Regions from separate parts of the Streptomyces sp. NPDC001599 genome, predicted to be linked through region 3. Evidence: riboswitches for the same ligand, from Rfam matches in the RefSeq annotation. Region 3 holds a riboswitch; each other region holds the start of a gene.
What was found. A riboswitch is a leader RNA that binds a small molecule or an ion and turns the genes downstream of it on or off. The one in region 3 is predicted to bind cyclic di-AMP.
Positions count from the first base shown of each region.

Region 1: it holds a riboswitch for cyclic di-AMP, as region 3 does, so the genes downstream of both, ACFYZ3_RS32655 (M23 family metallopeptidase) here and rpfA (resuscitation-promoting factor protein RpfA) in region 3, are expected to answer to the same signal.
Region 2: it holds a riboswitch for cyclic di-AMP, as region 3 does, so the genes downstream of both, ACFYZ3_RS06910 (NlpC/P60 family protein) here and rpfA (resuscitation-promoting factor protein RpfA) in region 3, are expected to answer to the same signal.

Region 1 covers NZ_JBIAVA010000018.1:32,334-42,428, forward strand. Annotated here, with positions in the region: gene ACFYZ3_RS32630 (alkaline phosphatase family protein) at 1-561, opposite strand, end outside; gene ACFYZ3_RS32635 (DUF5998 family protein) at 561-1,157, opposite strand; gene ACFYZ3_RS32640 (GNAT family N-acetyltransferase) at 1,220-4,261, opposite strand; gene ACFYZ3_RS32645 (HPr family phosphocarrier protein) at 4,464-4,745, shown strand; gene ACFYZ3_RS32650 (GntR family transcriptional regulator) at 4,882-5,577, opposite strand; gene ACFYZ3_RS32655 (M23 family metallopeptidase) at 5,698-6,462, opposite strand; cyclic di-AMP (ydaO/yuaA leader) riboswitch at 6,475-6,639, opposite strand; gene ACFYZ3_RS32660 (M16 family metallopeptidase) at 6,831-8,219, opposite strand; gene ACFYZ3_RS32665 (M16 family metallopeptidase) at 8,216-9,619, opposite strand; gene ACFYZ3_RS32670 (DNA topoisomerase (ATP-hydrolyzing) subunit A) at 9,956-10,095, shown strand, end outside.
Region 2 covers NZ_JBIAVA010000002.1:479,574-489,668, forward strand. Annotated here, with positions in the region: gene ACFYZ3_RS06890 (hypothetical protein) at 1-414, opposite strand, end outside; gene ACFYZ3_RS06895 (NlpC/P60 family protein) at 515-1,555, opposite strand; gene ACFYZ3_RS06900 (hypothetical protein) at 1,864-2,217, shown strand; gene ACFYZ3_RS06905 (tellurite resistance/C4-dicarboxylate transporter family protein) at 2,195-3,211, opposite strand; gene ACFYZ3_RS06910 (NlpC/P60 family protein) at 3,238-4,422, opposite strand; cyclic di-AMP (ydaO/yuaA leader) riboswitch at 4,429-4,613, opposite strand; gene pcrA (DNA helicase PcrA) at 4,869-7,358, shown strand; gene ACFYZ3_RS06920 (M23 family metallopeptidase) at 7,431-8,948, opposite strand; gene ACFYZ3_RS06925 (esterase/lipase family protein) at 9,145-10,095, opposite strand, start outside.
Region 3 covers NZ_JBIAVA010000012.1:95,561-105,655, reverse strand. Annotated here, with positions in the region: gene ACFYZ3_RS27765 (cytochrome P450) at 1-182, shown strand, start outside; gene ACFYZ3_RS27760 (transglycosylase family protein) at 326-1,354, shown strand; cyclic di-AMP (ydaO/yuaA leader) riboswitch at 1,538-1,704, shown strand; gene rpfA (resuscitation-promoting factor protein RpfA) at 1,708-2,436, shown strand; gene eno (phosphopyruvate hydratase) at 2,684-3,964, shown strand; gene divIC (cell division protein DivIC) at 4,060-4,542, shown strand; gene ACFYZ3_RS27740 (DUF501 domain-containing protein) at 4,612-5,151, shown strand; gene ACFYZ3_RS27735 (exopolyphosphatase) at 5,148-6,113, shown strand; gene ACFYZ3_RS27730 (NAD(P)/FAD-dependent oxidoreductase) at 6,556-7,980, shown strand; gene ACFYZ3_RS27725 (class I SAM-dependent methyltransferase) at 8,207-9,523, shown strand; gene ACFYZ3_RS27720 (ABC transporter permease) at 9,597-10,095, opposite strand, start outside.

The sequences.
Region 1 (10,095 bases), on a different contig from region 3:
GCCGCTGAGCGCGACCTTGGTCAGCGGGGTGTTGGCGAAGGTGGGCGAGGAGACCTGGGCAGCGTGCACCCCCGCCTCGTGGGCGAGGCCGAAGACGGTGGGGTGGGGCTGCCAGGGGCCCGGCGCGGTCCACGGCTGCCAGCGGAGCTGGTTCATCAGGGCGCCGGTGTCGGGATTGCGCACCGTGTACCCGGGCAGGCCGTGGGCGCCCGGCGGCAGACCGGTTCCGACGGAGGCGAGGGAGGTCGCCGTGGTCGCCGGGTAGCCGGCGGTGATCGGGCGACCCGTGCCGCCGCGCGAGCTGCCCAGGAGGGAAGTCAGGAAGGGGGCGTCCTCGGGGTGCGCGCGCAGCTGCTCCCAGCCGAGGCCGTCGATCAGGAAGACGCAGTTGCGGTCGGCGGGGGTCAGTTCGGTGATTCCCGCGGTCATGCCGGGGACGCCGAGGCCGGCGGCCAGGGTGGGCAGCAGGTCGGCGAGGGAGCCCCGGCCGTACTCGGGTACGGGGGCGGAGTCGACGGGGAGCGGTTCCGGGTGGGTGTCCCAGGCGGTGTGCTGCACCATCAGCGGGCGGAGTCCGCGGTCGCCTCGGAGAGGGCCTGGGCGAAGGTGAGCGCCTGGCGCACCGTCTCCGGGCCGTCCCCCGCCTCGCTGACGCGCAGGCTGAGGTCGTCGGCCGTCGAGCTTCCCGTGTAGCCGTGGTCGGCCTCGCAGTTGGGGTCGCCGCAGGCGGCGGGCTCCAGGTCGAGGCGGGAGACGGCGCCCCAGCCGATGGTCAGCACGATCTCGCGGGGCAGGGTGCCCGGCTTGTACTGCTCCGGGTTGGCGACGACGCGGCTGACGACGATGGACGAGATCCGGCCGAGCTTGACGGACTCCGTGGACGTCGTGGCGTACGGCGTCGGGGAGGTGTCGTCGGCGGCCTGCTCGTCGGTGTGGCTGACGATGAAGCGGTTGCCGGTGAGCACCAGCACGGTCACGTGCCGGCGCACCTCGTTCTGGTCGAACGTCGTCTCCTGGTGGACCAGGTACGACCGCACGGGCTCGCCGCCCACGGCGGCCTCCACCGCCTCGGCCACGAGGGCCGGGTAGTAGCCGCTGCGCTCGATCGCCGCTCGCAGCCCCTGGGTCGTCGTACTGGTCTTGGCCATGCCGTCCATCCTACGGGGACCCACTGACTGCGAGGGACGCTCCTGCGGTACCCGTCCCGGGCCGTGGCGGGTCAGTAGGCCGGCAGGGTCCGCGGGCCCAGGTCGTCCCTGGCGGGAGGGGGCGCGAGGCGGACGGAGGCGCCGAGGACGCTCAGGCCGTGCGGGGCGACCACGACGGGCTCCAGGGTGACCGCGACGACCTCCGGGTGGTCGTCGACCAGCCGGGAGACCCGCAGCAGCAGCTCCTCGAGGGCGGCGGCGTCCACGGGGGCCGAGCCGCGCCAGCCGAAGAGGAGGGGGGCCGTGCGGACCGAGCGGATGAGCGAGGTGGCGTCCCGGTCGGTGACCGGGATCAGCCGGTGCGCCATGTCGCCGAGCAGCTGCGTGGCGGCGCCGGCGAGGCCGAAGGAGAGCACCGCGCCGGCCGCCGGGTCGATGACCGCCCGTACGACGGTGTCGACGCCGCGCGGGGCCATGCCCTGCACCACCGGGCGCAGCTCCGCGGGCTTCCCGAACAGCTCGGTCAATTCGGCGTAGGCCCGCCGCAGTTGCTCCTCGTCCGCGAGGTCGAGGCGTACGCCGCCCAGGTCGGCGCGGTGGCGCAGGTGCGGGGCGGTGGCCTTGAGGGCGACCGGGTAGCCGATGGTCCGCGCGGCGGCCGCGGCGTCGTCGGGAGTGGCCGCGGGCAGGGCGCGGTGCACGTGGACGCCGTACCGGCCGAGCAGGTCGCAGGTCTCCTGGCTGCCGAGGGTGAGCCCCTGCCCGCGCGCGAGGAGCCCCGCTATCTGCTGGGCGGCGCCCTTCTCGTCGATGTCCTCGTACTCCGGCACCTTGCCCGGGTCGGCCGCCTCGCGCCGCCACTGGGCGTAGGCGACCGCCTCCCCGAGGGCGCGGACGGCACGCTCGGCGGCGGGGTATGCGGGGATGAGGTGGGCTCCCTCCGGGGCCCGGACGGCGGAGGGCGGCCGGCCCGGATCGGCGGACGGGCGGGGCGGGCCGGACGGGCCGGACGGAGGCTGATCGGCGGTGCCGGGAGGGGCGGGGGGAGCGGTGCCCGGAGTGGCTTGGGACGCCGGGCCGCCGGGGGTGGCCGGCGGCCCGGCACCCGGACCGGGCGGGAAGACCGCGCTCGGAGCCGCCGGGGAAGTGGTGCCCGGAGCCGCCTGGGGGCCGGTGCCCGGGGTGGCCTGGGACGCGGTACCCGGGGTGGCCTGGGACGCGGTGCCCTGGGCCGTCTGCGGGGCCGTGCTCGTCGCCGCGGACAGGGCCTCCGCCAGGCCGCCCAGCTCCACGTGGACCACGAGGACGGGCTTGGTGGGGACCGCGGCCGCCGCCGAGCGCAGGGCCTCCGCGAGCGCGGCGTCCCCGGCCGCCCCCTCGCCCACCGTCGGGATGGCGGTCACCACGACCGCGTCGCACGTGTCGTCGGCCAGGGCCCTGGCCAGGGCCGCGTGGAAGTCGTCGGCCGAGGCGGCGGTGGTCAGGTCCAGCGGGGGCTGCGGGCGCAGGCCCTCGGAGAGGCACGCGTCGTACGTGAGCAGTCCCAGGGACTCCGAGTTTCCGAGGATGGCCACCCTCGGTCCGGCGGGCAGCGGCTGGCGGGCGAGGAGCAGCCCCGCGTCGACCAGGTCGGTGATGGTGTCGACCCGGATCACGCCGGCCTGCCGCAGCAGCGCGGAGACCGTCGCGTGGGGCAGCCGTGTCGCCCGTACGGCGTGCCCCTGGGGTGCCACGCCGCCGTGCCGGGCGCCCTGCACCACAACCAGGGGCTTGGCGGCCGCCGTACGCCGGGCCAGGCGGGTGAACTTGCGCGGGTTGCCGATGGACTCCAGGTACATCAGCGCGACGTCGGTGTCCGGGTCGTCGTACCAGTACTGGAGGACGTCGTTGCCGGAGACGTCGGCGCGGTTGCCGGAGGAGACGAAGGTGGAGACGCCGGTGTGGCCGGTGACCCCGCCGCCGCGCCGGTGCAGCCGGGAGAGCAGGGCGATGCCGATGGCGCCGGACTGGGCGAACAGGCCGATCCGCCCGGGGCGCGGCATCTCGGGGGCGAGGGAGGCGTTGAGCCGCACGTCCGGGGAGGTGTTGATGATCCCGAAGGCGTTGGGCCCGATGATGCGCATGCCGTACGTGCGCGCGTGCCGCACGAGGGCGCGCTGGCGTTCGCGTCCCTCGGGGCCGCTGTCGGCGTATCCGGCGGAGATCACGACCAGTCCCTGCACCCCGTGCTCGCCGCACGCGGTGACGACGTCCGGGACGTGCTCGGCGGGCACGGTGACGACGGCGAGGTCGACGGGCCCGTCGATGTCGCGCACGGAGCGGAACGCCGAAACCCCGTCGAGTTCCTTCATGTCCTCGGGGAAGGCCCTGTTCACGGCGTACAGGCGGCCCGTGTACCCCGCGTCCCGGATGTTGCCGAGGATGCTGCGGCCGACGCCGCCCGGGGTGCGGCCGGCGCCGACGACCGCGACCGAGCCGGGCTGCAGCAGCCGCTGGACGGAACGGGCCTCCGCGCGGTGCTCGCGCGCGTACTGCACGGCCAGCGAGCGGTCGGTGGGTTCGAGATCGAACTCCAGGCGGACCACCCCGTCCTCGAAGCTCCGCTTCTGGGTGTACCCGGCGTCCATGAAGACTTTGATCATCTTGTTGTTGGCGGGCAGCACCTCGGCGGCGAAGCGGCGGATGCCCCGCTCCCGGGCGACGGCGGCGATGTGCTCCAGGAGCGCCGAGGCGACGCCGCGCCCCTGGTGGGCGTCCTGGACGAGGAAGGCGACCTCGGCCTCGTCGGCCGGTGCGGTGGCGGGCGTTCCGTCGGCCCCGATCCGGTCGTAGCGTACGGTGGCGATGAACTCGCCGCCGATGGTGGCCGCGAGTCCCACCCGGTCCACAAAGTCGTGGTGCGTGAAGCGGTGGACGTCCTTGGCGGACAGGCGAGGGTACGGCGCGAAGAAGCGGTAGTACTTCGACTCGTCGGAAACCTGCTCGTAGAAGCTGACCAGGCGCTCGGCGTCGTCAACGGTGATGGGGCGGACGCGCGCGGTGCCGCCGTCGCGCAGCACCACGTCGGCTTCCCAGTGGGCGGGGTACTCGTGCCGGTCCGACGAGGTCTGCATGGGCCCCAGAGTACGGCTCGCGTACGACAACGGCGCGGGGCAGTCTGTGGGGGACGGATGCCCGGACCGAGGCCGCGGTCCGGGACCCGTACGGGGCGGCCCACGTGGTCGTCCCGGCTCGCTTCACGATGTGGGAAACTGGTCTAGACAAGACTGGTCTAGACAACTTCACCGCCTCTGAACACCTGAAGGGCAGCATCACATGGCTGAGCGCCGCGTCAACGTCGGCTGGGCCGAGGGTCTCCACGCCCGCCCCGCCTCCATCTTCGTCCGAGCCGCCACGGCCACAGGCGTCCCGGTGACGATCGCCAAGGCCGACGGGTCCCCCGTCAACGCGGCCTCCATGCTGGCCGTGCTCGGCCTCGGCGCCCAGGGGGGCGAGGAGATCGTCCTCGCCTCCGACGCCGAGGGCGCGGAGGCGGCCCTGGACCGGCTGGCGAAGCTGGTCGCCGAGGGGCTCGAGGAGCTTCCCGAGACCGTCTGACGGACGGGACAGCAGCAGCGAAAGGCCCGCCGGGAGCACCGGACGGGCCTTTCGTCTTTCCCTCTTCCGCTTCAGTCGATTCGGGACGGCAGAAATAGCCGCCGAAATTCCCCCGCTTTTGTCTACGGAACCTTTGTTACCGGAGCGGGCTCGCGGTGTTTACGGAATGTTGCGTATTCCTCACACGGTCCGGCGCCGCGCCGCCGGTGGCGAATCGGAGCCGGTGGCCGGATGCCGACCGCTCGATGTGCAGGGTCATGAGCGCCCGCGCGCGTTCACCGTCCCCCCGGGCCACGGCGTCGGTGATCGCCGCGTGCTCCGCCCAGTACTCCACCGGTCCGACCGGTGCTTCCACGACGTACATCCAGGCGATCTTGTGGCGGATCTGGGTCAGCAGCGCGGCCAGCGAGGGGCTGTCCGCCGCCCGGGCGAGGGTCTCGTGGAACCAGCCGCCCAGGGAGCGCAGCTCGTCCACGGTGCCCCGCCTGGCCCGTTCCTGCCCCAGCCTGACCAGACCGCGCAACACCTTGAGGTGGGCGTCGGTGCGCCGCCGGGCGGCCCGGGAGGCTCCGAGCGGCTCCAGCAGCGTGCGGGTCTCCAGCAGGTCGGCGGCCTCCCGGGCGGTCGGTTCCGCGACGCACGCGCCCGCGTGCCGCCGGGTCACCACGAAGCCCTCCGCCGCCAGCGTGCGCAGGGCCTCGCGGACGGGGACGCGGGAGACGCCGTAGCGGCGGGCGAGGATTTCCTCGGTGAGCCGGCTCCCGCGTCCGTGGACGCCGGCCACGATGTCGTCCCGAATCGCCGTGCACACCGAATGCGCCGGAATACGCATGACCGACCTCCGCCTTGATCCCCTGAAACGCCGACGATGGACGCGCTTTCAGCGACTCTAGGCCAATCAAGCCGGTATGGAATACAAAAGGCCCCGACTCGGGAAGCCGGGGCCTTTTTGTCAGACGTTCACGCCGTGGGAGCGGAGATAGGCGACGGGGTCCACGTCCGAGCCGTACTCGGGGCTCGTACGGGCCTCGAAGTGCAGGTGCGGTCCCGTGACGTTGCCGGTGGCACCCGAGACGCCGATCTGCTGGCCGGGCTCGACCGACTGGCCGACCGAGACGCCGATGGACGACAGGTGCCCGTACTGCGTGTACGTGCCGTCGTGCATCCTGATCACGACCTGGTTGCCGTACGCGCCGCCCCAGCCGGCCTCGACCACGGTGCCGACGCCGACGGAGTGCACGGACGTGCCGCTGGAGGCGTGGAAGTCGATGCCGGTGTGGCTGCCGGAGGACCACAGGGAGCTGCCGGCCTGGTAGGCGGTGGAGACGTACGAGGCGGTGATCGGCGCGACGAAGGTGTTGAGACGCTTGCGCTCCGCCTCACGCGCGGCGCGCTCCTTGGCCTCGCGCGCCTCCTTGGCCGCCTCGGCCGCCCGCTCGCGGGCCGCCTCCCGGGCCGCCTCGCGGGCGGCGGCGTCCGCGGCCGCCTGCTTCTGCGCGAGGGCCTGGGCGTCGATCTCGTCGGCTATGGAGTCGCCGATGGTGACGACCGGGGTGAGCCCGGTCTGTTCCGCCTCGGGCTCGGCGGCGAGCGCCGGAGCCGCGAGGGTGCCGACGACGCCGGTGGTGGCGAGGGCCGCGACCCCCGCCGCGCGGGCGGTGGTGCGGTGCACCCGGCCGGTACGGCGGTGCTTCCCGGTGGCGCGCGTGAACGCCATGTAGAGGCTTGTCCTTTCCTTCCCTCTCGCCTACCGGGTTAGCTGACGGGTTCGGAGGTGGAAGGTCTCCTACGGACCCCCTCGCGGTGCGCGCGGGCGTCCGATTCACCCCAGGGACTGCGATGGGTCCCCGGCTCCCCTGGCTCGCGCCGTACGGGGACTCGGCGATGACTGTCCGGTGCCGCGGATGCGGCGCACTGCCTGACGAACAGCCCGGACGACGCTAAACGCGGCTGCGTTCAATCCTCAAACGCAACAGGCTTTTTGTAGCGCACGCCACAGGGCAGACAGGCAACCACTCCCCCAATCCGGACAAACGGCGGCCCTGGTGACACACCGGTCACCAGGGCCGCCGCACGCGCGTGCCGCTACTCGGCCGCCACCACGGTGACTTCGCCGATGCCGAGGGCCTCGACGGGCTCCTTGATCTGCGCCGCGTCGCCGACGAGGACCGTCACGAGACGGTCCACCGGGAAGGCGTTCACGACCGCCGCGGTGGCCTCCACGGTGCCCGTGGCGGCCAGTTGACGGTAGAGCGTGGCCTGGAAGTCGTCGGGCAGGTGCTGCTCGACCTGGTCGGCCAGCGTGCTCGCCACGGCCGCCGCCGTCTCGTACTTCAGCGGCGCCACGCCCACCAGGTTCTGCACGGCCACATCGCGCTCGGCGTCGGTGAGCCCCTCCGCGGCCAGCTTGCGCAGCACCGTCCACAGGTCCTCCAGGGCGGGACCGGTGTTGGGGGTGTCGACGGATCCGCTGATGGCGAGCATCGCGGCGCCCGTGCCGTCCGGCGCGGAGCGCAGGACCTGGCCGAACGCCCGCACACCGTAGGTGTAGCCCTTCTCCTCGCGCAGGACGCGGTCCAGGCGCGAGGTGAGGGTGCCGCCCAGGCAGTAGGTGCCGAGCACCTGCGCGGGCCACACGCGGTCGTGCCGGTCGGCGCCGGTGCGGCCGATCAGCAGTTGCGTCTGGACGGCACCGGGACGGTCCACGATGACGACCCGGCCCCGGTCGTCGGCGGTCACCGGGGGCACGGGGCGCGGCTCGGCGGCCGAGCCGGTCCAGGCGCCCAGGGTGTCGCCGAGCAGCGCGTCCAGGTCGAGGCCGGTGAGGTCGCCGACGACCACCGCGGTGGCCGTGGCGGGGCGGACGTGCCGCTCGTAGAAGGCGCGTACGGCCGCCGAGTCGATGGCCTCGACCGTTTCCCCGGTTCCCTGGCGCGGGCGCGACATGCGCGCGTCGGCCGGGAACAGCTCCTTGGAGAGTTCCTTGGCGGCACGCCGGGAGGGGTTGGCCAGCTCGTGCGGGATCTCGTCGAGCCGGTTGCGCACCAGCCGTTCGACCTCGCCGTCGGCGAAGGCGGGCGCCCTGAGGGCGTCGGCGAGCAGGCCGAGGGCCTTGGCGAGGCGCGAGGCGGGCACCTCCAGGCTCAGCCGGACGCCGGGGTGGTCGGCGTGCGCGTCGAGGGTGGCGCCGCAGCGCTCCAGCTCGGCGGCGAAGTCCTCGGCGGAGTGCTTGTCGGTGCCCTCGGAGAAGGCGCGCGCCATGATGGTGGCGACGCCGTCGAGACCGGCCGGCTCGGCGTCCAGGGGGGCGTCGAGGAGCACCTCGACGGCGACGACCTGCTGGCCGGGGCGGTGGCAGCGCAGCACCGTGAGGCCGTTGTCGAGGCTGCCGCGCTCGGGGGCGGGGAACGCCCAGGGCTTGGGCTCACCGGCCTGCGGCTGCGCGTGGAATTCCATGGTGGCCAGCTCGGTCACTTGGCCGCCTCCTCGTTCTCTTCGGTGGCGTCGGGCACGGACACGGTGACGGTCGTCCCGTCGGCGTCGGTCTCGTCGGCGTCGGTCTCGTCGGCGGGGGCGGTGGGCTCGTAGACGAGCACCGCGCGGTTGTCGGGGCGCAGGCGGGCCTTGGCGACCTCCTGGACCTCCTCCGCGGTCACCTCGAGCACCCGCTGGACGGCGGTGAGGGCGAGCTGCGGGTCGCCGAACAGGACGGCGTACCGGCACAGTTCGTCGGCGCGGCCGGCGACCGTGCCCAGGCGGTCCAGCCACTCGCGCTCGAGCTGGGCCTGGGCGCGCTCCATCTCCTCGGCCGTGGGGCCCTCCTCGGCGAACCGGGCCAGCTCCTCGTCGATGGCGGTCTCGATGACCGGCACCTCGACGTCGCCGGACGTCTTCACGTCCAGCCAGCCCAGGGACGGCGCCCCGGCGAGCCGGAGCAGGCCGAAGCCGGCGGCGACGGCGGTACGGTCGCGGCGGACCAGGCGGTTGTACAGGCGGGACGACTCTCCGCCGCCCAGGACGGTCAGGGCCAGGTCGGCCGCGTCGCACGCGCGCGTGCCGTCCTCCGGCAGGCGGTAGGCCGCCATCAGGGCCCGGGCCGGGACCTCCTCCTCGACGACCTCCCGCAGCTCCCCGCCCATGACGTCGGGCAGCGCGCCGTCCCGGGGAGGCTGCTTGCCGTCGTGCGAGGCGATGGAGCCGAAGTACTTCTCGATCCACGCGAGCGTCTGCTCGGTGTCGATGTCGCCGACGACCGAGAGCACCGCGTTGTTCGGGGCGTAGTAGGTGCGGAAGAACGCGCGCGCGTCCTCCAGGGTCGCCGCGTCCAGGTCCGCCATCGAGCCGATCGGCGTGTGGTGGTAGGGGTGGCCCTCCGGGTAGGCGAGGGCGGTCAGCTTCTCGAAGGCGGTGCCGTAGGGGACGTTGTCGTAGCGCTGGCGGCGTTCGTTCTTGACGACGTCCCGCTGGTTCTCCATCGACTCGTCGTCCAGGGCGGCGAGCAGGGAGCCCATGCGGTCGGCCTCCAGCCAGAGGGCGAGCTCCAGCTGGTGGGCGGGCATGGTCTCGAAGTAGTTGGTCCGCTCGAAGCTGGTGGTGCCGTTGAGCGAGCCGCCGGCGCCCTGCACCAGCTCGAAGTGGCCGTTGCCCTTGACCTGGGCGGAGCCCTGGAACATGAGGTGCTCGAAAAGGTGAGCCAGGCCGGTGCGCCCCTTGACCTCGTGGCGCGAGCCGACGTCGTACCAGAGGCACACCGCCGCGACCGGGGTCAGGTGGTCCTCGGAGAGCACCACGCGCAGGCCGTTGGCCAGGCGGTGCTCGGTCGCTGTCAGGCCGCCGGAGCCTGCCTGGGCTGTGGCCGTGTGACCCATGGGCATGTACGTCCCTTCGATCGCGAGATCCTGGTGGAGTCACTGGGTGAACCACCGGGTGGAATCCATGGGCGGAACTGCGTGATTCCGCCGGTCCTGCCACTGTATGCAAGCGTGCGGGCGGCCGGTGGAGTTCCCGGGCCCCGTACGCCGAGAGCGAGAACGCGGTTGACGGGCCGCCGGGGACGACTGCGCGGACGGCGCCCCCCGGACGAGGGCGTACCCTGCGGGCAGCGCCGGGCCGGCAGCCCGTGACGGGTCCTGGTCGGTGGCTGTCAGTGCCGCAGTCCACAATGGACGGCGTCAGATCACCGTTCACGCTTCAGCAAGGAGCCGGCAGCGATGGCCCGCCGTAGTACGAAGACCCCGCCGCCCGACGACTCGTACGAGGAGAAGATCCTCGACATCGACGTCGTCGACGAGATGCAGGGCTCCTTCCTCGAGTACGCGTACTCGGTCATCTACTCCCGTGCGCTGCCGGA
Region 2 (10,095 bases), on a different contig from region 3:
GACCCGGGCCACCCACGTGCCGGTGCACCCGCCCACCACGTTCGCCGTCAGGAACGCCGTGTTCTGCGTGGCCGACAGTCGCCGCGACTCCGAGTCCGGGCCCAACGCCGACAGGCGGGCGGGTGCCATGAGCCAGAACGCGCCGCGTGCCCCGATCGTCCGGACCGTCCACACCACGACCCCGGCGGCCGCCACCACGCACAGAACCGCACCGGCGATCTGCCAGAAGCCGACGCGTTCGCCCCCCAGCATCTGGGCGAGCCCCACGACCGGCACGCCCAGCAGCACCATCCGGTACGCCTCGTGGCCCCGCCGCTCGGGGCCGTAGACGGCACGGTTGTAGAAGCCGACCGCGATCATCAGCAGCGGGGTGGCGAGGTCAGGACGCGTTTTCAGGGACGGCGACGACGACATGTGGATCCCCCCCGGGAGGTGCGTCGAAGCCGTCAGATTATCGGCGTGCCCGCTGCCGCGACCGCGCGCCTCCCCGCGGGATCGGCGCGCGGCCGGAGCGTCATGCCACCCGCGTCGCCCCCGCGAACGGCATCTCGTCGACCGGTGCGACGCGGACCGGAGCCGACGGGTTCGGGGCGTGGATCATGCGGCCGTTGCCGACGTAGATGCCGACGTGGCTGATGCCCGAGTAGAAGAAGACCAGGTCGCCGGGGAGGAGTTCGGAGCGTGAGACGCGGCGGCCCGCGTCGATCTGGGCGTAGGTGGTGCGGGGGAGGGAGACGCCGGCGGCGCGGTAGGCGGCCTGGGTGAGGCCCGAGCAGTCGAAGGCGTTCGGGCCGGTCGCGCCCCACACGTAGGGGCTGCCGAGCTTCTGGTAGGCGTAGGCGACGGCTGCGGCGGCGCGGGAGTTGGGGGCCTGGGACGAGGCGGACAGGCCCTCCCGTGGACCCGGCGCCGAGCGAGAGGCCCGGTCGCCGACGCCGGCGCGTTCCTCGGCGGTCAGCCGGGACAGCAGGCGGCGGGCCTTCTCCAGCTTGCCGGTGACGGTCTCGCGGTGACGTTTCAGCTCGGCCCGGCGCGACTTCAGCGAGGCCGCCTCGACGCGGGCGGCGCCGCGCAGTCGCTCGACGTCGCGGAGTTCCTTGCGCACGCGGCCCACGGTGGCGTGCTGCCGGCTGCCCGCGCGCTCGACGAACGCGGCGCCGTCCAGATACCGGTCCGGGTCGGAGGAGAGCGCGAGCTGCAGCGCCGGGTCGAGACCGCCGCTACGGTACTGCGCCGCCGCGGCCGAACCCAGTGCCTCCCGCGCCGAGTTCAGCCCGTCCTCCTTGCGGGCGGCCTCGTCCCGCAGTTCCTCCAGGCGGCGTTCGGCGGCGTCGGCCTTCTCCTTCGCGCCGTTGTACTTCTCCGTGGCCACCTCGGCCTCCTGGTAGAGCTTGTCCACCTTGGCCCTGACCTGGGCCGCCGTCGGCTGCGGGTCGGCGTGTCCGGTCCCGCCCAGCCCCGTCGCGGTGGCGGCGCCCGCGAGGGTGATCGTGGCCGCCGTACGGGCCCTGCTCCCGCCCTTCGCGCGCTGTCGCGGCCTGCGGTGCGTTCCCACCTGCGATCCACGTCCTTCCGTACGACTCGACTCCGGCCGGCGCCGGACCGGCCCCGGTCCGTTCCGGCTGCCTGGGCCAGGACGCTAGGCGCGTCGGTAACGGTCCGGTGACGGGATGCGCGGAAGTGGCGGTAGGGGATCAGACGGCGACCGTATGTGATCGCCACGGCCTCCGAGGCCCGGCGCCTTCACGCAGGGTGATGACCGATATGCCGGACCGGGGGCGGGTGGGGGACGTGAGCTGTTATGGGAGGGTCGGGGCGGCCCGGTGTCCGTGCGGGTCAGGCCCCTCATTAGGCTCCGGCCTCATGGACGTACTCATCCACCTCTTCGTCGGCCTGCACATCGTCGGTATCGCCGCGCTCCTCGGCGGCTTCCTGACCCAGATGAAGGCGATGGGCCGGGGCGAGGCCCGGTTCACCCCCGCGATGCTGCACGGCGCGCTGACGATGCTGGTCACCGGTGCCGTCCTGGTCGGTCTCAACCAGGCCCAGGACTACTCCGTGGACAACGTCAAGATCGGGGTGAAGCTCGCCGTACTGATCGTGATCCTGGGCCTCGTCTACGTGAAGCGCGACGACGAGAAGGTGGACAAGCCGCTGTTCGGCCTGGTGGGCGCGCTGACGGTGGTGAACGTCTTCATCGCGGTGCTGTGGACCTGACGGTCGCCCCGGAGCCCTCGCCCGCGGACCGCAGCCCGGCCCGGGCCCGGCCGACCGCCCCTACAGCGACCGCCAGCCATCCGGCCACCGCGATCCACAGCAGCGCCCGGCCGGGCGCGTCCAGCCACGGGACGTCGACGACGGCGGCCACCGACAGCGTCGCCGCCGCCGTCATGCCGAGCGGGAAGACGGTCGACCAGCGGCGCACGTCGTAGCGCGGGCGGGGCCAGGCGATCTCGGCGGCCAGCAGCACGGCGTACCAGGCGAGGTCGAGCGTGAGCAGGAAGACGGTCACGTCGTGCAGGACGGCCTGGTCGTCGGCGTTCCACAGGTACATGCCGGTCCCGGCCGCCGCGAGCAGCTTGGCACCGGCGAGCGCCGAGATGGCGAGCGCGCCGCCCGCCACCCAGTGGTCCCCGGAGCCCCGGGCCACCTGTCGCAGGTCGAAGCGGAACAGCGCGATCAGGTAGAGCACGATCCCCAGCCAGAACGGCACCAGCGCCGCGTGCGCCAGCCACGGCGTCGAGGTGGCCGCGGCCAGCGTGGCGGCGAGCACGGTGAGCCCCTCCGTGGCCACGCAGCCCAGGAACACCGCCCCGGGCATCCGCCGCCCCCAGTGCCGCACCACCAGGAACAGCAGCCACGGCCACAACAGGGCCGCCAGCGCCAGCAGCACCGCCGCCAGGAGCGACCAGCCGAGCAGGGAGAAACGGGTGCCGAGCACGGTCGTCGCGGCGACGGCGGTGAGCGCCCCCGGCGTCCCCGCCCGCTTCACCCACTGCACCCGGTCGGCCAGCAGCAGGTAGACGAAGTTCGCCGCCAGTATCAGCCAGGCCGCGCACGCCAGGACCAGGGCGATCCGGGACAGGACCTCGCGGCCCGTCAGATGCAGGGCGACCGACACGATGCCGGTCGCCATCACCGCGGCCCCGGCCGCCGGTGGACGCTGCGCCCACCAGGCGCGCAGCGCGGAGGTATGGGTGGCCGATGACATGCGCCCGATGCTAAATACCGCGCCGATCAGCCCGGGCGCACCACGCTGTAGATCGAGGACTCGCCGTCGTAGAAGATCGACTCCTCGCGGACGTACGCGCCCGGCTTCGGGGCGTGGATCATCATGCCGTCGCCGATGTACAGGCCGACGTGGCTGATGTCGTCGTAGAAGAAGACCAGGTCACCGGGTTGCGCCTGGGAGACGGAGACGGTGGTGCCCGCGTTGACCTGGTCGTAGGTGACGCGCGGCAGCGTCACGCCGGCGGCCTTCCAGGCGGCCTGGGTGAGGCCCGAGCAGTCGTAGGAACCGGGGCCCGTGGCGCCCCAGACGTACGGCTTGCCGATCTGCGCGCGGGCGAAGGCGATGGCCTTGTCGGCCTTGGTGCCGGTCGAGGTGCCCGGCGTCGACGAGTCCGACGACTCGGAAGAGCCGGTGCCGCCGGATCCGGAACCGCTCTCCTGCTGCTGGGCGGCCTCCTCCCGGCGCTTGCGCTCGGCCTCCTCCTGGGCCGCCTGCTGCTTCGCCAGCTCGGCGGCCTTGCGCTCGGACTCCTCCTGCTTCTTCCTCTCGATCGCCGCGAGCCGGGCCTTCTCCTCGGCGGTCAGTTCCGAGAGCAACTCCCGCGCGGTGGCGAGTTTCTTCTGGACGGTCGACTTGGCCGTCTTCAGGTCGGTCTGCGACTCGGTGAGCGTCTCGAGGCTCTCGGTGGCCTCCCGGCGCTTCTTCATCGTCTCGGACTGCTGCGTGACGTAGTCGTCGACGGCGGTCTTCTGCCGGCCGGTGAGCCGGTTCATCAGCTGGTTCTGGTCGAAGTAGTCCTGCGGCGAGTCCGCGAGCAGCAGCGTCGCGGTCTCCGGGACCGAGGCGCCCGTGCGGTACTGGGCGGAGGCGAAGGAACCCAGCTCCTCGCGCGCGTCGTTGAGCTTCTGGGTGCGCCGGGCGACGTCGTCGAGGAGGCCGTCGACCTTCTTGCGCTGCTTGGTGGTCTTCTCCTTGGCCGCGTTGTACTTCTCGGTCGCCGACCCGGCCTGGCGGTAGAGGTCGTCGACCTTCTTCTCGACCTCCTCCAGGGTCGGCCGGTCGTCCGACGGCGTGGCGTTCGCCGTCTGGGACAGCAGCGCGACGGAGGTGAGGGCCGCGGTGGCGAGGGCCGGGGTCCGTATGCCCGCGACGCGGGTACCGGTGGGGCGCGACTTGCGGTGCGACGCCAAGGAGGCGACTCCTTCCAGTGCTCCGCCTACCGGGTTAGCTGTCGGGTTCGGGCGGTGGTTCGGAAGGGTTGCCCTACGGCGGCCCGCCCTCTTCGTGCAGTCGAGGGCGGTGCGGCCGATTCACCCCAAGGTCTCGGTGGGTCCCCGGCTCCGGTGCCGTGCGGGCAGGCCGGACTCGGCGGAGGCCGCGCGGACCGGCGAGGTTCGCCGGAGGGGGTCGAGCGGCCTGCCCCGCACCGTAGCCAACTCGTGTGGCCGCTGTGAAGGTTGGTGGGTGATATGCCCGATACATTTTCGTGACCTTTCGTTCGGGTGCCTCCGGGGCGGTCGCGAGCGTCACTCTTCGTGGTTCCGCTGGTCGCAGGGCGTGCCCGCGCCGAGAGGGTGGGGGGCATTTTCCGGGGTGGCACCGGGTTGTCGGTGGGGCGCCCTAGACTCGGAGAGCGATGAGCAGCCTCTTTGACGACAGCTTCCTGGCGAGCCTCCAGACCCCCCGGGGTCACGAGGAGGAACCCCCGCCGCCGCCCGAGGACGATCACGGACCGGAGCCGGTTCCGCACGATCTGTTCGGCGGGAAGTTCGACGCGCCCCCGGAGCGGGACACCCACTACCGGGACGGCGCCCCGCGCCCCGCCCTGGACGCCGCGGCGCTCCTGGAGGGGCTGAACGAGAACCAGCGCGCCGCCGTCGTCCACTCCGGCTCCCCGCTGCTCATCGTGGCCGGTGCCGGTTCCGGCAAGACCCGCGTGCTGACCCACCGCATCGCCCACCTGCTGGCCGAGCGGAACGTCCACCCGGGCCAGATCCTCGCGATCACCTTCACCAACAAGGCCGCGGGCGAGATGAAGGAGCGCGTCGAGCAGCTCGTCGGCCCGCGCGCCAACGCCATGTGGGTGATGACCTTCCACAGCGCGTGCGTCCGCATCCTGCGCCGCGAGTCGAAGAAGCTCGGCTTCACCTCGTCGTTCTCGATCTACGATGCCGCCGACTCCAAGCGGCTCATGGCGCTGGTCTGCCGCGACCTGGACCTGGACCCCAAGCGCTTCCCGCCGAAGTCGTTCAGCGCGAAGATCAGCAATCTGAAGAACGAGCTGATCGACGAGGAGGACTTCGCCGCCCAGGCCGCCGACGGCTTCGAGAAGACGCTGGCCCAGGCCTACGCGATGTACCAGTCGCGGCTGCGCGAGGCCAACGCCCTCGACTTCGACGACCTGATCATGACGACGGTCAACCTGCTGCGCGCCTTCCCGGACGTCGCCGAGCACTACCGCCGCCGCTTCCGGCACGTCCTGGTCGACGAGTACCAGGACACCAACCACGCGCAGTACGCCCTGGTGCGCGAGCTGGTCGGCGTGCCCTCGGAGCACCCCGTCGACGTGCCGCCCGAGGCCGAGGTGCCGCCCGCCGAGCTGTGCGTGGTGGGCGACGCCGACCAGTCGATCTACGCGTTCCGCGGCGCCACCATCCGCAACATCCTCCAGTTCGAGGAGGACTACCCGGACGCGACGACGATCCTGCTCGAGCAGAACTACCGCTCCACGCAGACCATCCTCAGCGCCGCCAACGCGGTCATCGAGCGCAACGAGTCCCGCCGCCCCAAGAACCTGTGGACCAACCAGGGCAGCGGCGCCCGGATCACCGGGTACGTCGCCGACACCGAGCACGACGAGGCGCAGTTCGTCGCCGACGAGATAGACCGTCTCACCGATGCGGGCGAGGCCAAGGCAGGCGACGTCGCGGTGTTCTACCGGACCAACGCCCAGTCCCGTGTCTTCGAAGAGGTCTTCATCCGCACCGGCCTGCCCTACAAGGTCGTCGGCGGCGTCCGCTTCTACGAGCGCAAGGAGGTCCGGGACGTCCTGGCCTACCTGCGGGTGCTGGCCAACCCGGAGGACTCGGTGCCGCTGCGCCGCATCCTCAACGTCCCCAAGCGCGGCATCGGCGACCGCGCGGAAGCGATGATCGACGCCCTCTCCCAGCGCGAGAAGATCAGCTTCCCGCAGGCGCTGAGGCGTGTCGACGAGGCGTACGGCATGGCCGCGCGCTCCGCGAACGCCGTCAAGCGGTTCAACACGCTCATGGAGGACCTCCGTACGATCGTCGAGTCCGGCGCCGGACCGGCGACCGTCCTGGAGGCGATCCTCGAACGCACCGGGTACCTGGCGGAGTTGCAGGCCTCCACCGACCCGCAGGACGAGACCCGTATCGAGAACCTCCAGGAACTCGCGGCCGTCGCCCTGGAGTTCGAGCAGGAGCGGGCCGAGGGCGAGGAGGCCGGGACCCTGGCCGACTTCCTGGAGAAGGTCGCGCTCGTCGCGGACTCCGACCAGATCCCCGACGAGGAGGACGGCGACGGCGTCGTCACCCTGATGACCCTCCACACCGCCAAGGGCCTGGAGTTCCCGGTCGTCTTCCTCACCGGCATGGAGGACGGCGTGTTCCCGCACATGCGCGCCCTCGGCCAGGCCAAGGAGTTGGAGGAGGAACGCCGCCTCGCCTACGTCGGCATCACGCGCGCGCGTGAGCGCCTCTACCTGACCCGGTCGACGCTGCGCAGCGCCTGGGGCCAGCCGTCGTACAACCCGCCCTCGCGGTTCCTGGAGGAGATCCCGGCACCCCACCTGGAGTGGAAGCGGACCGGGGCGAACGGCCCCGCGCCCTCCGCGCCGGTCTCGGGCGTGGCGGCCTCGCTGTCCTCGTCCCGTTCCCGCTCGTCGGCGTCGGGCGCGTCCGGCTTCGCCACCCGCAGGTCGGCCGGCGCCGAGCAGCCCACGGTCTCGCTGGCGGTCGGCGACCGCGTCACGCACGACCAGTTCGGACTCGGCACGGTGGTCGGCGTCAAGGGCACCGGGTCGAACGCCGAGGCGACGATCGACTTCGGGGACACCAAGCCGAAGCGGCTGCTGCTGCGGTACGCGCCGGTGGAGAAGCTCTAGCGGCGGTGAGGGCGGTGGGCCCGGGATTCGACCCGGGCCCGGCCGGGCCCGTGCTGCTGAGACGTTACGGCGTCACGTCGGGCTGATGCCGTGGCTGCGCAGCCAGGGAAGCGGGTCGATCGACGAACCGCCGGCGGGGCGCACCTCGAAGTGCAGGTGCGGACCGGTCGAGTTGCCCGAGTTGCCGGAGAACGCGATCGCGTCGCCCGCCTTCACGGTCGTACCCGAGGGCACCTGGTAGCTGGAGAGGTGGCAGTACCACGTCTCCGTGCCGTCCTTCGCGGTCACGATCATCATGTTGCCGTACGCGCTGTTGTACTGCGTCCGCACGGTGCCGTCGGTCGCCGCCATCACCTTCGTCCCGTACGACACGGGGAAGTCGATGCCGGTGTGGACGGACATCCAGTTGATGCCGGCCTGCCCGTAGTACGCGCTGAGGCCGTGCTGTGCCACCGGGAGCGCGAACTTGGGGCGCAGCCGCTCCTTGCGGGCCGCCTCCTGTGCCGCCCGTTTCTTCTCGGCGGCCTGCTGGGCCTTGAGGTCGATGCGCTCCTGGGTCCGGCTGGCGCGGTCGGCGAAGTCGTCGGCCCCGGCGGCCAGGCTGGTGAGCTGGGTGTCCAGCTTGTTGTTGGCGGCGGACGGTTTCACCGGCGCGGCCTCGGCGTTGCCCGGGTCCGGCGCGGACGCCGCGCTCTCCGTGCCCTCGTCGCCGGTCAGACTGCCGACGGAGGCGGCCGCGATACCGGCGACACTCATCACACAGGCCGACGGCACGGCGATGGTCAGCAGCGCGGAGCGCTTGGCGGGCTGGCGGCGACGGGAGCGCGCCCCGGCGCGGGAGCCGGTGCGGGCGGCCGGGATCCGCGCGGCCGGCGTGACCTCTTCCTGGTCGTCCAGCAGGGCGGTCACGGCGGGGAGTTCGCCGGTGGCGGCCAACTCGCCGTCGTACGGGGCCGGTTCGGTGCCGTGGTCGACGGGTGCGAGGTCGTCAGGTGCGGGGTGCTCGGCCGGGCGGGCCGGGTCCTCGACGGCGTCGGGGGCCGCGTGGCCCGCGTTCCACTGCGTGGCGTCGTAGGCGCCGGTGTCGAAGGTCTGCGTGCCCCAGTCCCACTGCTGGGTCGCGTCGGCCGGAGCGCCGGACTGGTCCGGGTGGCTCCAGGCGCCGGTGTCCCACTGCCCGGTGGCCTCGGCACCCGTGCCGTGCGGCGGTACGGGCTCGTGCTGCTGGTATCCGGACGTCCACGTCGTCGTGTCGTAGGCGCCGGTGTCGTAGGCGGCGTGGTGCTGGGCCGCGTACGCGTCGTAGTGCAGGGCCTGCTCGCCGCCGGTGGACCACTGGGTGGCGTCGTACGAACCCGTCGCCTCGTGGGCGCCGGTGTAGTGGCCCGGCATGCTGCCGAAGAGGGGGTCCGCGTCGAAGGCCGAGGTGTCGGCGGTGCCGGTGGAAAAACCGGTGGAGGCGTAGCCGCCGAACGTGGTGAGGTCGCCGTACTGGGCCTCCCCCGTGCCGTACGACGCGTACTGCGCCGAAGCGGCGTCGGAAGCCGGAGCCGGGGTGGTCCTTGTCCCCGACGGGTGACGGTCGTTCACCAACTTCTCTTTCGCCTCGACAACAGGGGCTGCCAGAGCAGTGCGGCGACTGTACCCGGCGGTATACGGGCACGACAATCTTCGTCAGGTTTCGCGAGCGAAGGAAACGGGCAATCGGCCGTGTTTTGGGGGACGGCGGGCACGAGTTTGGCTTTGTGTTCGAGAATTGTTCGAGTCCGAACGGGTTGCTTCGTTCTCAGGCGACGGTCAGCCCGCCGGATCGTTTGCCCGGTTCCCCGTCCGTTTGCCCCGCTGTCTCCGGTCCGGCGGTGTCGAGTGCCTGCCGGATCCCCGTGGCCACGGCGGGGTGCACGGGCAGGGCGAGATGGCCGATGCCGCTCACCCGTACGTTCTGCACGCTCAGGTCGGGGTGGTCGAGGCAGGCCGTCTCCAGCGGGTCCATCACGCGGTCCAGATCGCTCCAGAAGCTGACGAACCGGGTGTGGCAGCCGGGCGCCGGGCGGGCCAGCTCCTCGATCACCGCCGATCCGGGGCGCATCTGGCGCACGATCGGGTGCGCGTTCGCCAGCGGGACCACCTTGGTGCCGGTGTGCGGGGTACCGAGCGTCACCAGCGTGCGCACGCGGAGGTCTCCGCCGAGGCGCTGCACGTAGTAGCGCGCGATCAGCCCGCCCAGGCTGTGCCCGACGACGTCGACCTGCTCGCTGCCCGTCCGCTCGCAGATCTCCTCGATGTGCCGTCCGAGCAGCTCGGCGGCGGTACGGATGTCGCAGGTCAGGGGGGAGTAGTTCAGCGACTCGATCTCGTGCCTGCCGTGCTGGGCCAGGCTGCGCCGCAGCAGCAGGAAGACCGAGCGGTTGTCGATGAAGCCGTGCAGCAGCACGACCGGGGGGCTGGCCGGGGCCGGGAGCCTCGGGGGCGGAGGCGACGGCTGGGGGTCCTGGGCGCTCGTCGGGCGCAGGGCCTGGACCGGGTGGCGCTCCTGAATGATCCCCGAGGGGTAGAGGAGGAGGTGCCCGGCCAGGATCGCGGCCTCCAGGGCGCTGGCCTTGAGCAGGGTCAGGGAGAGGCCGGTCAGCCGGCCCGGAAGGCTTGCCAGCTCCGGCAGTCCCGGGACCGCGGGGAGTCCTGGAAGGCTGGGGAGCCCTTGCAGACCGGGGAGTCCCGGGAGCCCGGGCAGGAGACG
Region 3 (10,095 bases):
TGGAGGGGCAGACGGCGCTGGCGACGCTCCTCACCCGGCTGCCGGACCTCCGCCTCGCCGCGGACCCGGCCGAACTCCGGTGGCGCGGCGGCCTCATCATGCGAGGTCTGCGCACCTTGCCCGTCTCGTTCACACCGCCCGCGTCACCGGCGGACAACGGTCCGTCGCCGAAGCAAAAGTGACACGCGCTCAACTCTGTGATCTTCACGTGATCTGCGCGGCATGAACTTGTGACAAGCGATGATCTCCCTATACGTTCACGGATCAACGTGGTGTCGAGCGTCAACCGCCGCGTGGTCCCCGTCGTCTCGTGAAAGGTCGTCGCATGCTCTCCGGGAACGGTCGTCACCGCCGCCCCCGCCAGGCACCCGCACTGGTCGTCGCCGCCGGAGTGACCGGCTCCGCCATCGCGATCCCGCTGCTCGGCGCCACCGGCGCCCACGCGGCCGACTCCGCGAACTGGGACCAGGTCGCCGAGTGCGAGACCGGCGGCGCCTGGAGCCAGAACAGCGGCAACGGGTACTACGGCGGCCTTCAGCTGTCCCAGGAGGCCTGGGAGCAGTACGGCGGTCTGGACTACGCCCCCAGCGCCGACCAGGCCAGTCGCTCCCAGCAGATAAGAATCGCCGAGAAGATACACGCGGCCCAGGGCATCGCCGCCTGGCCGACCTGCGGTCTGCTGGCCGGCCTGGGCAGCGACTCCGGGATCACGGGCGGTGGCTCCGGCACGGCCGGTGACGGGGCGTCGGAGGGGTCGGACTCCTCGGGGGCGCAGGACACCACCAAGTCGTCCGAATCACCCGCGACCACCGAATCGCCCGAGTCGTCCCCGTCATCCGAGTCATCCGGTTCGACCGGTTCAACCGGCTCGACCGGTACGGCCGAAACTCCGGAGTCGGAGTCCGGGGCGTCCTCTTCGTCCCCTTCGCCCTCTTCTTCGGCTTCTTCCTCGCCGTCGTCTGACGCCTCGTCCGATGGTGCGGACCAATCCACCAAGCCGGACACTTCGTCCGAATCCGACCCCTCCGCCAGTGCCGAACCGCAGGGCACCGAGGGCTCGTCCGGCTCCGGCAAGCACCGCGGCGGCAGTGCGGACGAGGATGCGACGGGGGAGGGCCGTACGGACCCGACGGCGGGCCGGCACGCCTCGCGCGACGGTGACGAGCGAGAGGCCGGGGACGGCTGTTACGTCGTCCGCACCGGCGACAGTCTCTGGGCCATCGCCGACTCCCTTGAGGTCGACGGCGGATGGCACGCGCTCTACGCCGACAACGAGGCGGTCGTCGGTGCCGACCCCGACCACATCCTGCCCGGTCAGACGCTCACGGTCACGGGCGAATCGGGCGAAAAGTAGGGGGAGTTCACGTCACGGTTAGGGACTGTATGTCCCTTTTGGATCTCGTGAGAGATAGGTCTCAGAAGCCGTGATCGTCTTTGAAAATCCGCGGAGCGCGTGTCTACGGTCATGACCGCTCGCCACCGCGGGCCCCGACAGCCGCAACGCCGAATCCTGCCAGCGGCCGTACGGGAACAGTCGTCGCGTCAAGCGCCGCAGGCAGGAGCGGGGGACCCAAGGTAAGCGCCGCACCGGGCAGTTGAGCCGGAGTGGCTAGGGGTGAAGCCGAGTTCCGCGAGGAACCCGGCCGGGCAACTCAACCGGCCCGAACCCGACAGCTCACCTCGCAGGCGTCGGTGAGGGGATCAACCATGCTGTTTTCCGGCAAGGGCAAGCACCGTCGCCCGTCCAAGGCCACCCGAGTCATCGCCGTCGCCGGCGTCACCGGTGCCGCCGTCGCCGCCCCGCTGATGGCGGCCGGCAACGCCTCCGCCGCCACCGCGTCCGAGTGGGACGCCGTCGCCCAGTGCGAGTCCGGCGGCAACTGGTCCATCAACACCGGCAACGGTTACTACGGCGGTCTGCAGTTCTCCGCCTCCACCTGGGCCGCCTACGGCGGTACGCAGTACGCCTCCTCCGCCGACCAGGCGAGCAAGTCCCAGCAGATCGAGATCGCCGAGAAGGTGCTCGCGGGCCAGGGCAAGGGTGCCTGGCCGGTCTGCGGCACCGGCCTGTCGGGCGCCGCGTACACCGGTGGCGGCTCCCAGGACAGCGGTTCCTCCAGCTCCGAGAGCTCGCAGAGCCAGAGCAGCGGCTCCACCGCCGAGCGCTCCACCGAGCAGAAGGCCTCCCGCTCCTCCGAGCGCCCGGCCGCCGAGCCGAAGGCCGAGAAGCCCGCGAAGAAGACCGTCACCACCCCGACCGGCAAGAAGGTCGAGAAGGGCGACGGCGAGTACAAGGTCGTCAAGGGCGACACCCTCAGCTCGATCGCCGAGGAGCACGACGTCAAGGGCGGCTGGGCGAAGCTGTTCAAGCTGAACGACGACATCGTCGACGACGCCGACCTGATCTACCCGGGCCAGCAGCTGCACCTGAAGTAGGCGGCGGCCCGCCCCGCGACTCCCGCCCCGGTGCGTGTTCCCCCGTACGCACCGGGGCGGGATTTTCATGTTCCGCCTTTGTTCCGTTCGGAAACAATTTACTCTCGGTTCTGTCCAGCGGGTGGGCGATCGGCTGGCCGATCGCCCGGAGCCGGTTAGGCTCGGTCCCGCAGAGCCGTCGCGGTCCCGCGGACCGCGGCCCACCGAAGCGCCACATCGAAGCGTCACATTGAAGAAGGAGATGCTCGTGCCGTCCATCGACGTCGTCGTAGCCCGGGAAATCCTGGACTCCCGAGGCAACCCCACGGTCGAGGTCGAGGTCGGCCTCGACGACGGCAGCACGGGGCGTGCCGCCGTTCCCTCCGGCGCCTCCACCGGTGCCTTCGAGGCCATCGAACTGCGTGACGGCGACCCGGGCCGTTACCTCGGCAAGGGCGTCGAGAAGGCCGTGCTGGCCGTCATCGAGCAGATCGGCCCGGAGCTGGTCGGCTACGACGCCACCGAGCAGCGCCTGATCGACCAGGCCATGTTCGACCTGGACGCCACCGACAACAAGGGCTCGCTCGGCGCCAACGCCATCCTCGGCGTCTCCCTCGCCGTCGCCCACGCCGCCTCCGAGGCCAGCGACCTGCCGCTCTTCCGCTACCTGGGCGGCCCGAACGCGCACCTGCTGCCGGTGCCGATGATGAACATCCTGAACGGCGGCTCGCACGCCGACTCCAACGTGGACATCCAGGAGTTCATGATCGCCCCGATCGGCGCGGAGTCCTTCTCCGAGGCCCTGCGCTGGGGCGCCGAGGTCTACCACACCCTCAAGAAGGTCCTGAAGAACAAGGGCCTGGCCACCGGCCTCGGCGACGAGGGCGGCTTCGCCCCGAACCTCGGCTCCAACCGCGAGGCCCTCGACCTCATCCTCGAGGCGATCAAGGAGGCCGGCTACACCCCCGGCGAGCAGATCGCCCTCGCGCTCGACGTCGCCGCGTCCGAGTTCTACAAGGACGGCTCCTACGCCTTCGAGGGCAAGCAGCGCACCGCCGCCGAGATGACCGAGTACTACGCCGAGCTGGTCGAGGCGTACCCGCTGGTCTCCATCGAGGACCCGCTGTTCGAGGACGACTGGGACGGCTGGAACACCATCACCGCCAAGCTCGGCGACAAGGTCCAGCTGGTCGGCGACGACCTGTTCGTCACCAACCCGGAGCGCCTGGCCCGCGGCATCGAGGAGAACTCGGCCAACGCCCTGCTGGTCAAGGTCAACCAGATCGGCTCGCTGACCGAGACCCTGGACGCCGTCGAGCTGGCCCAGCGCAACGGCTTCAAGTGCATGATGTCCCACCGCTCCGGCGAGACCGAGGACGTCACCATCGCCGACCTGGCCGTCGCCACCAACTGCGGCCAGATCAAGACCGGCGCCCCGGCCCGCTCCGAGCGCGTCGCCAAGTACAACCAGCTGCTGCGCATCGAGGAGATCCTCGACGACGCCGCGGTGTACGCCGGCCGCAGCGCGTTCCCCCGCTTCAAGGGCTGACGACCCGGTAGAAGGCAGCGTCGTACGTACGTCCCCGTACCCGGTCCCGTACCGTGTGCGGGGACGTACGCGCGTGCACGGGAGGCGGAGACCAGATGGCCGTGAAGGACCGGGACCGTTTCTCCACCGCGACCAGGATCCGGATCATCGGGGAACAGACCGCGGCCCGGGTCTACCGCTCGCAGACCAAGCGCCAGGCCCGGCGCTCCCGGCTGACCGGCCGGGCCGCGCTGCTCGCCATGGTGCTCTGCTCGCTCGTCGTGGCGCTCGCCTACCCGATACGGCAGTACGTCGCCCAGCGCGCCGAGATCGCCGATCTCCAGCGGGAGCAGCGGGAGACCCGGCAGCGGGTCGAGGACCTGCGCGACCTCAAGGCACGCTGGCAGGACGACGCCTACGCTGAGCAGCAGGTCCGGCTGCGGCTGCACTACGTGATGCCGGGGGAGACGGGGTTCGTCGTCGTCGACCCGGAGGCGGCCGAGCAGACCCGCGCCCGGGCCGGCGCCGCCGACCGCCCCTGGTACCGGAACGTGTGGGACGCGGTCGACAAGGCCGACGCCGTCGCCCGCCGACAGTGAACCGACCGCACCGACAGTGAACCGGCCGCTCCGGCAGTGACTCAACAGGAAGACCAGCAGAAGACAGTCATGCAGACTCCCCCGCCGACCACCCCGCGCACCGAGCCGACCGACGCGGACGTGGCGGCCTTCAAGCAGCAGCTCGGCCGTCCGCCGCGCGGCCTGCGGGCCATCGCGCACCGCTGCCCGTGCGGGCAGCCCGACGTGGTGGAGACGGCGCCGCGGCTGCCCGACGGCACGCCCTTCCCCACGCTGTACTACCTGACGTGTCCGAAGGCGGCCTCCGCCATCGGCACGCTGGAGGCGAACGGCGTGATGAAGGAGATGACCGAGCGGCTGGCCACCGATCCGGAGCTGGCCGCCGCCTACCGCGGCGCGCACGAGGACTACATCCGGCGCCGCGACGAGATCGAGGAGCTGACCGGCTTCCCGAGCGCGGGCGGCATGCCGGACCGTGTGAAGTGCCTGCACGTGCTGGTCGCCCACTCGCTGGCCGCCGGTCCCGGGGTCAACCCGCTGGGCGACGAGGCGATCGCGATGCTGCCCGAGTGGTGGCGCAAGGGCCCGTGCGTGACGGTACCCGAGACGGCCGAGGAGGATGCCAAGTGACCCGGGTCGCCGCCATCGACTGCGGTACGAACTCCATCCGCCTGCTGGTCGCCGACGCGACTGTGTCCGACAGCGCCTCCGGCGCGGGGGCCACGAGCGAGCTGACCGACCTGGACCGCCGCATGACCATCGTGCGGCTCGGCCAGGGCGTCGACCGCACCGGGCGGCTCGCGCCCGAGGCGCTGGAGCGGACCTTCGCCGCCTGCCGCGAGTACGCCGAGGTCGTCAAGGCGCACGGCGCCGAGCGGCTGCGCTTCGTCGCCACCTCCGCCTCCCGCGACGCGGAGAACCGGGACGACTTCGTGCGCGGCGTGCTGGACATCCTGGGCGTCGAGCCGGAGGTCATCTCGGGCGACCAGGAGGCCGAGTTCTCCTTCACCGGGGCGACGAAGGAACTGACCGGCCGGGCGGACCTCGACAAGCCCTACCTGGTCGTCGACATCGGCGGCGGCTCCACCGAGTTCGTCGTCGGCGACGACCACGTGCGCGCCGCCCGCTCCGTGGACGTCGGCTGCGTGCGGATGACCGAGCGGCACCTGGTGCGCGACGGCGCGGTGACCGACCCGCCCGCGGCGGAGCAGGTCGCCGCGATGCGGGCCGACATCGAGGCCGCCCTGGACCTGGCCGAGCGGACGGTGCCGCTGGGCGAGGCGCGCACGCTCGTGGGTCTGGCCGGGTCGGTGACGACGGTGTCCGCGATCGCGCAGGAGTTGCCGGAGTACGACTCGGCCGCCATCCACCACTCCCGTGTCTCGCGCGACCGGGTCCGGGAGATCACCGACTGGCTGCTGGCCTCCACCCACGCCGAGCGCGCGGCGGTCCCCGCCATGCATCCGGGCCGGGTCGACGTGATCGCGGCGGGGTCCCTGGTGCTGCTGGCGATCATGGAGCGGACGGGCGCGGAGGAGGTCGTCGTGAGCGAGCACGACATCCTCGACGGCATCGCGTGGTCGATCGCGTAGGGCGCTCGCGTCGGCGGTGCGACAGCGGTGCCGGTAGCGGTCTGAGCAGGACGGACGACGATTGAGCGGGTGCCGGGGGGCCTTTCGGGGCCCCTCGGTGACGTCCCGTCGGGAAAGTTCGTGAAGTTCTTCACAAGGAATTGGGCCCTGTCGGACGACGAAAGCGCGCGCGTTGACCCTTTTGGGGTTTCAACTGCCCTTTGAACGTGTTCAGGTCGGTGTCGCGAGAGGGTTCCGCGGGGCCCTCGCGGAAGGGTGGTCCACCGCTTCCGAAGCGCGGAGGTGCAGCTCACGCGGCATTGACAACGGGGTGCCCTACACCCTGGTTCCTTCGCCCGCCATGATCTCCGTCACGTGAGCGGCGGATGGTAGCACAGCACCCACCGAAGCTTGTGAAGGGGCGCACGATCCACCCCCCTCAACCGGGTGGATACTCGATGGCATGAGCACCACGGAGCGTCCCAGGATCCTCGTAGTAGGCGGTGGGTACGTAGGCCTGTACGCAGCTCGACGCATCCAGAAGAAGATGCGTTACGGCGAGGCGACCGTCACCGTCGTCGACCCGCGGTCGTACATGACCTACCAGCCCTTCCTCCCCGAAGCCGCCGCCGGCAGCATCTCCCCGCGGCACGTCGTCGTCCCCCTGCGGCGCGTGCTTCCGAAGGCGGAGGTCCTCACCGGCCGGGTCACCACCATCGACCAGGACCGCAAGGTCGCCACGATCGCCCCCCTGGTGGGCGAGGCGTACGAGCTGCCCTTCGACTACCTGGTCATCGCGATGGGCGCGGTCTCCCGCACCTTCCCGATCCCCGGCCTCGCCGAGCAGGGCATCGGCATGAAGGGCATCGAGGAGTCCATCGGCCTGCGCAACCACGTCCTGGAGCAGCTGGACAAGGCCGACTCCACCACCGACGAGGAGATCCGCCGCAAGGCGCTCACCTTCGTCTTCGTCGGCGGCGGCTTCGCCGGCGCGGAGACCATCGGTGAGGTCGAGGACATGGCCCGGGACGCGGCCAAGTACTACAACAACGTCTCCCGCGAGGACATGCGCTTCATCCTCGTGGACGCCGCCGACAAGATCCTCCCCGAGGTCGGTCCCAAGCTCGGCCAGTACGGCAAGGAGCACCTCGAGGGCCGCGGCGTCGAGGTCTACCTGTCCACCTCCATGGACTCCTGCGTCGACGGCCACGTGGTGCTGAAGAACGGTCTCGAGGTCGACTCCAACACCATCGTGTGGACGGCCGGCGTCAAGCCCAACCCGGCGCTGGCCCGCTTCGGCCTGCCGCTCGGCCCCCGCGGTCACGTCGACACCCAGGCGACCCTCCAGGTCCAGGGCACCGACTACATCTGGGCCGCGGGCGACAACGCCCAGGTGCCCGACCTCGTCGGCCGCAAGGCGGGCAACGAGAACGCCTGGTGCCCGCCGAACGCCCAGCACGCGCTGCGCCAGGCCAAGGTCCTCGGCGACAACGTGATCTCCGGCATGCGGGGCTTCCCGCAGAAGGAGTACAGCCACGCCAACAAGGGCGCGGTGGCGGGCCTCGGCCTGCACAAGGGCGTCGCGATGATCGTCATGGGCAAGATGAAGATCAAGCTCAAGGGCCGTCTCGCCTGGTACATGCACCGCGGCTACCACGGCATGGCGATGCCGACCTTCAACCGCAAGATCCGCGTCTTCGCGGACTGGACGCTCGGCATGTTCCTCAAGCGCGAGGTCGTCTCCCTCGGCGCGATGGAGACCCCGCGCGAGGAGTTCTACGAGGCCGCCAAGCCCGCCCCGAAGCCCGCCGCGGCGAAGGCCGTGGACAAGGCCGACCAGAGCGAGAAGGCCGCGAAGCAGGAGAAGACCGAGGCCAAGGCCTCCTGACCTCCGGTCGCCCGCAGCAGTAGCAGTCCCCCGAAGGGGCCGTCCGCCATCCGTGGTGCGGGCGGCCCCTTCGCGCTGCGCGGGTGCCGCACCGCCGCGGCGACAAGTCCGTTGGTGTGTACAGCTATTTTGCCGAGTCGTAACGCGCGCCGGGGACTGTACGGCGGGCTCCCAGGTGTTTACGTGGTGTTGGACATTCCGGGATCGCTCGTCACGGAGGTACGCCATGGCTGACGCCGCGCTGCGGCTGCAGAACCTCTTCGAACAGTTGCTGGGAGCACCACTCCCGGTGCGCATCCGCGCCTGGGACGGTTCGCAGGCGGGTCCGCCGGGCGCGCCGACCCTCGTCGTCCGCAACCGCAGGGCCCTGCGCCGCCTGCTGTTCAAACCGGGTGAACTGGGCCTGGCCCGCGCCTGGGTGGCCGGCGACATCGACATCGACGGAGACCTCTACACCGCCCTCGGCCTGATGGCCGGCCTGATCTGGGAGCGCGGCGAGGACGCCCGCGGCCTGGTCGAGGCGCTCCGCGACCCCGAGGTCCGGGCCGCCGTACGCGGACTGGTGAAGCTCGCCGGGCCGCCGCTGCCACCGGCCCCGCCGCCCGAGGAGGTCCGCCGGGCCCGCGGCCACCTGCACACCAAGCGCAGCGACAAGCGGGCCATCAGCCACCACTACGACGTCGGCAACGACTTCTACGAACTCGTCCTCGGCCCCTCCATGGTGTACTCCTGCGCCTACTGGCCCGCCCCGCCGGCCGAGGGCGGCACCCTGGAGGACGCCCAGCGCGACAAGCTCGAACTCGTCAGCCGCAAGCTGGACCTGAGCCCCGGTCAGCGCCTCCTCGACGTCGGCTGCGGCTGGGGCTCCATGGCGATCCACGCGGCCCGCGAGCACGGCGTGAGCGTCGTCGGCGTGACCCTGTCCCAGGAGCAGGCCGCCTACGCCCGCAAGCGCGTCGCGGACGAGGGGCTCACCGACCGGGTGGAGATCCGCGTCCAGGACTACCGGGACGTCGCGGACGGGCCGTACGACGCCATCTCCTCCATCGGCATGGCCGAGCACGTCGGTGCCGAGCGCTACCTGGAGTACGCCACCGACCTGCACAAGCTGCTCAAGCCCGGCGGACGGCTGCTGAACCACCAGATCGCCCGCCGGCCGCAGCGGGACGAGTCCGCCTACAACGTCGACGAGTTCATCGACGCCTACGTCTTCCCCGACGGCGAACTGGCCCCCGTCGGCACCACCGTCACCCAGCTGGAGCGCGCCGGGTTCGAGGTCCGCGACGTGGAGTCGATCCGCGAGCACTACGCGCTCACGCTGCGCCGCTGGGTCGCCAACCTGGAGTCCGACTGGGCGACCGCCGTCCGGCTCGTCAGCCCCGGCCGCGCCCGGGTCTGGCAGCTGTACATGGCCGCCTCCGCGCTCGCCTTCGAACGCAACCGCATCGGCGTCAACCAGGTCCTCGCGGTGAAGACGCCCGACTCCGGCGCCTCCGGGCTGCCGCTGCGGGCCCGCGTGTGGGGCGCGCCGGGCCGCGCCTGATCCGCACCCGACCCGAAGGGCCGGGCCCCCCGTGCGGGGAGCCCGGCCCTCGGTGTTCCGCGTCGCGGCGAGGTCACTCGGCCTTGATCGCGTTCAGCATGTTCAGCCGGGCGGCGTTGCGGGCCGGCCACAGGGCGGCCAGGACGCCGACCAGACCGGCCAGCACCATGAAGATCCCGATCCGGTCCCAGGGCAGGACCAGCGCGTACCCGGGGATCTCCTCGGCGACGGTCTCGCCGATCGCCCAGCCGAGGAAGGTGCCGAGACCGATGCCGACCACCGCGCCGAACACCGAGATGACGACGGCCTCCAGCCGCACCATCCGCTTCACCCGGCGCCGGTCGAGACCGATCGCGCGCAGCATGCCGATCTCCTGCTGCCGTTCGAAGACCGACATCGCGAGGGTGTTGACGACGCCGAGGACCGCGATGATCAGGGCCATCGCCAGCAGGCCGTACATGACGTTCAGCAGGGTGTTGATGGCGCCGCCGAACTCGTCGCGGATGTCCTGCCGGTCCATCACGGTGATCGCCGGGTTGTCGCCGAGGGCGTCGACGAGGACCTTCTCGTTC